Regions from separate parts of the Priestia sp. FSL R5-0597 genome, predicted to be linked through region 3. Evidence: riboswitches for the same ligand, from Rfam matches in the RefSeq annotation. Region 3 holds a riboswitch; each other region holds the start of a gene.

Region 1 (2,201 bases), 2.1 Mb from region 3:
GCTGTTCGTCCAAGTTTTCACGCCAAATGTTTCGTCCGTCAATCACTCCTGCTGCCAGCACTTTATCAGTTGGAAAACCATATTTATTAAGCGCCGTGAGATTTTCGCCTCGGTCATGTACAAAATCCAATCCAATTCCGTGAACAGGAAGAGCAACTACTTCTTTATAGTAATCTACGCTGTCAAAGTACGTCTGCAAAATGACTTTTACATTCGGTGCCGCTTTTTTCAAAGCTTCATAGACTTCTTTATACAGTGCCAGGTCTTCTTTTGATAGCGTTGTAGCTAAAATCGGCTCATCTATTTGTACCCACTCGACCCCTTCTGCCTCCAGCTCCGCTAAGATTGTTGCATAAAGAGGAACAAACTGTTCAACTACTTTTTTAAACTCACTTTTTTTATATCCTTTTGACAGCTTCACAAATGTTACTGGACCTAAAATAACGGGTTTGCCTTTGATATTCAGCTTTTGTTTTGCTTCTTTGTAAAATTGAAGCGGACGATTTTCTACAAGGGCAGGCGTACATTCGTCAAGCTCTGGTACGATATAGTGATAATTTGTGTTAAACCATTTTGTCATCGTAGAGGCTACCGCACCTTTTGTTCCTCGGGCGATGTCAAAATACGTTTCAAGGGATACCGGGCCTCCGTTATATTCAAAGCGCTTTGGCACCAAACCAAACATAGCGGCTGTATCTAACACGTGATCGTATAAGCTAAAATCGCCGACTGGAATTAATTCAATTCCTGCGTCACGCTGTTTTTTCAGATGCCCAAGACGAAGAGCTTCAATTTCCTGAAGAAAGATATCTTTCTCTATCTTTCCTGCCCAAAACTGCTCAAGCGCTTTTTTCCATTCTCGTTTTTCACCAATTCTTGGATAACCTACATTTGAACTTTTTACACTGCTCATTTTTTCCACTCCCTATATATTTTTTTATCGCTAAACTAAAAAATCTCCCTTTTCGAAATGAAAAGAGAGATGATACGCATACTTAACTAAAGTTGAGATAGCCTGTTTTTCTCAACACGTATTCCTCACTCCTCTCTATATCCCGTAGAGCTTAAGTGCATACAACAGGCAGGTCTCCTGACTTAGGTTCATCGCTTCCTATCCCTTCCCATTTCAACATGAAACAGTGGTTAATAAGTTGCTCCCCATTACAGTGGCGGGACCGCGCCGGCTTTTCACCGGTCTTCCCTTTTAAGCTGCGTACATTCGTTACACAGCACCTGATGCATTTCTATGAAATTGTTCATTCAAAACATATTCACATAAAATAAAAAGCCTCTCTATCATGAATAGAGAGGCATAGTATCTATGAAATCCTCTCTTATTTTTCAAAGCTGTACGCTTTGCAGGATGTAGCACCTTTTTAACAAGATTGTTAAATGGTTGCCGGGCTTCACAGGGCCAGTCCCTCCGCCTCTCTCAATAAGAGTTTTAATTGTTTATAATATTTTGAATGTAGAGTCATCTTAACACCTTACATTTATGTTGTCAAAAGAAATTTCAAAAAAATTAGTTTTCAGGAGGCGTTGACGCTAATTTTTGCCTTAATAATTTGTAATCATCTTTTCGATGTGTTTCGATCAAGTCTTTTGCTCCTTGATGATACCCTGAAGAATAGATGTACTCTACCGCCGTTTCGATAAGCATTCTCTTTTCTTCCGCACATTCTCGGTCCATTAGGGGGAACAGTCTACCTAAAAGGTCATTTAAATCTTCCTTAATAAAACGATTGAGTCCTTCTTGCATCTTTTCGTTTGCCATGATAGCTCCTCCATTTGCTGTGTATGTTTTAAGCCTCTATAAACACGCATTTCACTGTGAATGTTAAGATAAAGTTAAGTCATTAAACAGTATATCAAGTGAATGTTTTTCTTCAATTACATATGTAATACAAATATATGACAAATATAGAGAATATATCATCATTCATTATCTATTATAACGTTTGACTGAGCCTTCTGCTACAAGGTTTCGTACGGTTTTCCAAAAGAGGTTGAGACATAACCAAGTGAATCCAATCTAAAGGCAAATGGGATACATGAGCTGAATCGCTTGTGACACCGCAGTTGATTTCCGTACAAGACTTCGCTTTCCGCGGGCGGTCGCTGAGCCTCCTCGTCGCATACGCTCCTGTGGGGTCTCACGTGTTCCGCTTTTCCCGCAGGAGTCTTCGTCTTGTCCTCCAATC
Region 2 (2,201 bases), on a different contig from region 3:
ACACAACTGCACGTGCAAACGGATCAGTAGGTGGCGAAATCACTAAGCGTCTGGTACAAATGGCTGAGCAACAACTTGGCGGCGGACGTTTCTAATAAAACTTTATAATAATGGCTGAAGGAAGAATGAACTTCATTCTTCCTTTTTTCCGTTATAAGATCCGCCTATTTATCGTATTTCAACACATCTAGAATGCTACTTATGTAAAATTAAAAAGCGATTCTCACTTTTTAGTTGGCTCCCCAGACATCTTGAGCAATTTTAATTATGTGACTAATTTTATTCCACTGTTCCTCTTCTGTTAATACATTTCCTTCTTCTGTACTTGCAAAGCCACATTGCGGACTCAATGACAAGTTAGCTAGAGGAACATACTGACTTGCTTCTTGGATTCTTTGCCTAATAACCTCAGTATCTTCTAGTGTAGGAAATTTAGATGTTACTAACCCTAATACAACAGTTTGATTGTTACCTGTAAAGCTTTTTAATGGTTCAAAATCTCCTGAACGGTTGTCATCATATTCAAGAAAAAGCCCATCTACATGTAAGTTAGCAAAGATTGCATCGGATATAGTATCATAGCCACCACTTGTGATATAAGTAGATCTAAAGTTTCCACGGCAAATATGCATAGTAATGAGCATATCTTCAGGCTTTTTAGAAATAGCATCATTTAAACAACTTACTCTAGTATTGATAATGTCTTTTACATCCATACCCAGCTTCTCAACAACCGCATTGATGCGTTCTTCAGAAACAAAATCAATCCACGAAGTATCGTCTAATTGTAGATAACGGCAGCCTGCGTCGTAAAAGACTTGAATCGCTTTCTGATAAGCAGCCACAGTATCATGATAAAATTGATCTCTGTTTCCATTGTAATATGTATCTTCTTGAATTCGAGTAAATAACATGTTTGGGCTTGGAAGTGAGAATTTAGCGACTTGGCTTCCATCACCATGGCGTTCGACAGCTTCTTTTAAAAACGTGAAATGTTCTACCATATAATGATGATTGAAGTCTACTTTACCTACTACCTTAATCGCGTTATTTTTGGTTTTTGCACCCTTGAATTGGCTGATATATTCTGTCTCAAACTGCTCTACACCTTCTAAGCCTGATAAGAAGTCCAAATGCCACCAAGAACGTCTAAATTCACCGTCCGTGATAGATTTAAGACCTACTTCAATTTGCTTCTGGACAAGCTTTTCAATTTCTTTATCCTCTACAGATTTTAGATCGGCTTTATTAATTGTACCATTTGCATACGCTTTTCTTGCTTCTTTAAGGGGAGTTGTGCGTAAAAAGCTGCCTACGTGATCAGCTTTAAATGGAGCCTTCACTAGTGTCTTTGTCATGAGTTTGTCTCCTTCTTTCTTTTTAAAATAAAAAACCTCTTCTTAAAAATAAGAAGAGGTTAATAATCATTATGGGTTCTCTTCTTATCTTCAAGCAAATTGCTACTGGAATTGGCACAGTACTTTAACAGTCTGTTGCCGAGGCTTCCTAGGGCCAGTCCCTCCACCTCTCGAGATAAGAATATTCAATTTATTTAACTAGAAGAAATATTACACTTGTTTTCTTAGCTTGTCAACAAAAAATTGGAAAATCAGAAATAGTACATCTCTTATCTCATTACCCACTACAGTAAGGGTTCTTCTTTGTTTTTGGTTTGGACAGGAAAGCTTATCGCAATAGCTACATAGTATTTAAAGAATTTTGGCTCCATTACCTAATTGTTATTTATCTTCACTAATTGTACTAAAAAAATACCTGACTCCATTATACCTAGCCTCTTCATTGCACTTTGCAAGGAGCGCTATTCCTCACTTCTAATTTCTCTCTTTGATTCATTTCTTAGAGCGAATACGCTAAACCAATCTTTCATATAGTCACATCTTCTTGCAAATACGAAAAGAGCAACCATCATATACTGGCTGCTCTCTCCTAGCAAAAATGCACTCACATCAATGTGAATGTGAACGTATTCATATTACAGCACTTCATTGATAAAAAAAGAAATAATTTCTATTTGCCTTTATACATAGTTAATCGTTCTTTTGCTAAATTAATTAATTCCTTTAACTCTTCAACAGATTGCTTGTTATTACAATCGTTTAATAAATCTATTGTATCTTGCAAAAATTGCTCTCTTCTTTTTACCCTTTTATATTCAGCCCTATATTCTTCTGCCATCCTTG
Region 3 (2,201 bases):
AAATCATCCCAACAGGAGGCCACAGCCCGAACTGTTCTTTTCCTATTGCCCCCGTACTCGCTAGCATGACTGAAGTTACTCCAAATAAAATGACGATCATTACACCGTTTACCGCTTTTCCAAGTACATCACCAAATAAATATGTATTAAGCTGCTGATAAGAAGAAGCCCCAATTGCGTGCGAAAGCAGCATCATTTTCGAACCTAGCCAAATAAAAAACAAGCCGCTGACCAAAATTCCAACCATTCCAAGTTCCCCGTACTGTGTAAAAAATTGAACAATTTCCTTGCCTGTTGCAAAACCGGCTCCTACAACGGTGCCTACATACGTAGCAGCAACCTGCAGCGTGATTTTCCACCTTTTCATGCCCATCACCCTTCTACCCTTCATAGTTCACTATATGTAGAAACGGTTAAAAAAAGACGAGCCTTTTATATGTAAATCCTCGCCTCACCCGGTGCTGTTCCTTTTTCGTTTTTTTATTTCCTTCTTGTTTTTTTCATGAAAACCCTTTATCCCTTAACATAACGGCAGTTTTCAAACAAAATATACGGATATTTTCCCTTTAGCTTTTAAATTTTCCTCAATATTTGCTGGAAATTCACAATTTACTGTTGTATAATTTCTAAAAATCAGATAAATTATTAAATAAGTATTCTTTCTATTTAAAAAAATATGTTTCAATTATATACAATTGATTCTTATCATGAGAGGTGGAGGGACTGGCCCTTTGAAACCTCAGCAACCAGTCGTTAGAGACATGGTGCTAAATCCAGCAAGCAATTTATTGCTTGGAAGATAAGAAGGCGAAAAAAGTCTTCTTCTTAAGAAGACTTTTTCTATTTTATCGGCATATTGCATAAAACGAATCACTCGTGAAATAGAAGCGGAACAATTTAAGGAGGTTTTGACATGGGGTTACTTGAAGATTTAAAGTCTAAAATTTTAATTGGGGATGGTGCCACTGGTACCCTCCTTTACTCACACGGTATTGACAGCTGTTTTGAAGAACTAAACATCACCAAACCAGAAGAGGTTTCTCGTATTCATAGAGCCTATGTAGAAGCTGGTGCAAACGTTATTCAAACAAATACGTACGCTGCTAATTATCAAAAACTTGCCCGTTATGGATTAGAAGATTCAGTCAAAGACATCAATGTTGCTGGTGTAAAATTAGCGAAACAAGCTGCAAAAGATCAGGCTTACGTGGTTGGTACACTTGGTGGAATTCGTTCTTTCCAAAAAAATGCTATTAGTTTAGAAGAGGTTAAGCGAAGCATTCGTGAACAAATGTTTTGGCTTTTAAATGAAGGCGTGGATGGCCTTTTATTTGAAACATACTATGATTTCGAAGAATTAAAGACCGTTCTTACACTAGCAAGAAAAGAAACGGATAAGCCTATTATTACCCACGTTTCCCTGCATGATATTGGCGTACTGCAAGATGGGCGTCCTTTAGCAGATGCATTAAAAGAATTAGAAGACTTGGGAGCAGATGTTGTCGGGCTAAACTGCCGTTTAGGTCCTTATCATATGATTCAGTCTCTTGAAGAAGTACCGCTTCCTGATCGTGCTTTCTTATCTGCTTACCCTAATGCCAGCCTTCCGGCGTATGTGGAAGGCAAGCTGGAATATGAAACGAATGAAGACTACTTTGTAGAAAGCGCGCGTTTATTCCGCGAACAAGGGGTTCGCTTAATTGGAGGATGTTGCGGTACAACACCAGCTCACGTACGCGCCATGTCGTCTGCCTTAAAAGACCTGCCTCCGATTACAAGCAAAGTCGTTAAAATGAGACCAGCCGTTACGGTTCAAGAGCGTGAGCAGCAGGATAAACCTCATATGCACGAAATTGTGAAGAAGCGCCGCTCGGTTATCGTCGAGCTGGATCCGCCTAAACAGCTTGGTCCGACGAAATTTTTAGAAGGCGCAAAAGCACTTGATAAAGTCGGCGTAGATGCTATTACATTAGCTGATAATTCTCTTGCCTCACCTCGCATCAGCAACTTGGCAATGGCAACACTGATGCAACAAGAAACAAAAGCACGACCGCTTATTCATATTACCTGTCGCGACCGAAATTTAATTGGACTTCAATCTCATTTAATGGGACTTCATACGCTAGGAATGAATCAAGTGCTTGCAATTACCGGTGATCCGTCAAAAGTTGGCGATTTCCCTGGCGCCACTTCGGTCTATG

Evidence for each region. Region 3 has a riboswitch for S-adenosylmethionine ahead of MKX72_RS06575 (bifunctional homocysteine S-methyltransferase/methylenetetrahydrofolate reductase). Riboswitches for the same ligand answer to the same signal wherever they lie in the genome.
Region 1: linked by a shared signal. The riboswitch ahead of metE (5-methyltetrahydropteroyltriglutamate--homocysteine S-methyltransferase) and the one ahead of MKX72_RS06575 (bifunctional homocysteine S-methyltransferase/methylenetetrahydrofolate reductase) in region 3 are both predicted to bind S-adenosylmethionine.
Region 2: linked by a shared signal. The riboswitch ahead of MKX72_RS27095 (5-methyltetrahydropteroyltriglutamate--homocysteine S-methyltransferase) and the one ahead of MKX72_RS06575 (bifunctional homocysteine S-methyltransferase/methylenetetrahydrofolate reductase) in region 3 are both predicted to bind S-adenosylmethionine.

The regions. Positions count from the first base shown of each region.
Region 1 covers NZ_JBBOUZ010000001.1:3,392,042-3,394,242, forward strand. Annotated here, with positions in the region: gene metE (5-methyltetrahydropteroyltriglutamate--homocysteine S-methyltransferase) at 1-913, opposite strand, end outside; cobalamin riboswitch at 1,064-1,252, opposite strand; SAM riboswitch class I at 1,332-1,442, opposite strand; gene MKX72_RS17740 (hypothetical protein) at 1,523-1,774, opposite strand; gene MKX72_RS17745 (hypothetical protein) at 2,033-2,201, opposite strand, start outside.
Region 2 covers NZ_JBBOUZ010000002.1:76,230-78,430, forward strand. Annotated here, with positions in the region: gene MKX72_RS27090 (alpha/beta-type small acid-soluble spore protein) at 1-95, shown strand, start outside; gene MKX72_RS27095 (5-methyltetrahydropteroyltriglutamate--homocysteine S-methyltransferase) at 231-1,358, opposite strand; SAM riboswitch class I at 1,440-1,540, opposite strand; gene MKX72_RS27100 (hypothetical protein) at 2,029-2,201, opposite strand, start outside.
Region 3 covers NZ_JBBOUZ010000001.1:1,296,882-1,299,082, reverse strand. Annotated here, with positions in the region: gene MKX72_RS06580 (YkvI family membrane protein) at 1-367, opposite strand, end outside; SAM riboswitch class I at 700-806, shown strand; gene MKX72_RS06575 (bifunctional homocysteine S-methyltransferase/methylenetetrahydrofolate reductase) at 914-2,201, shown strand, end outside.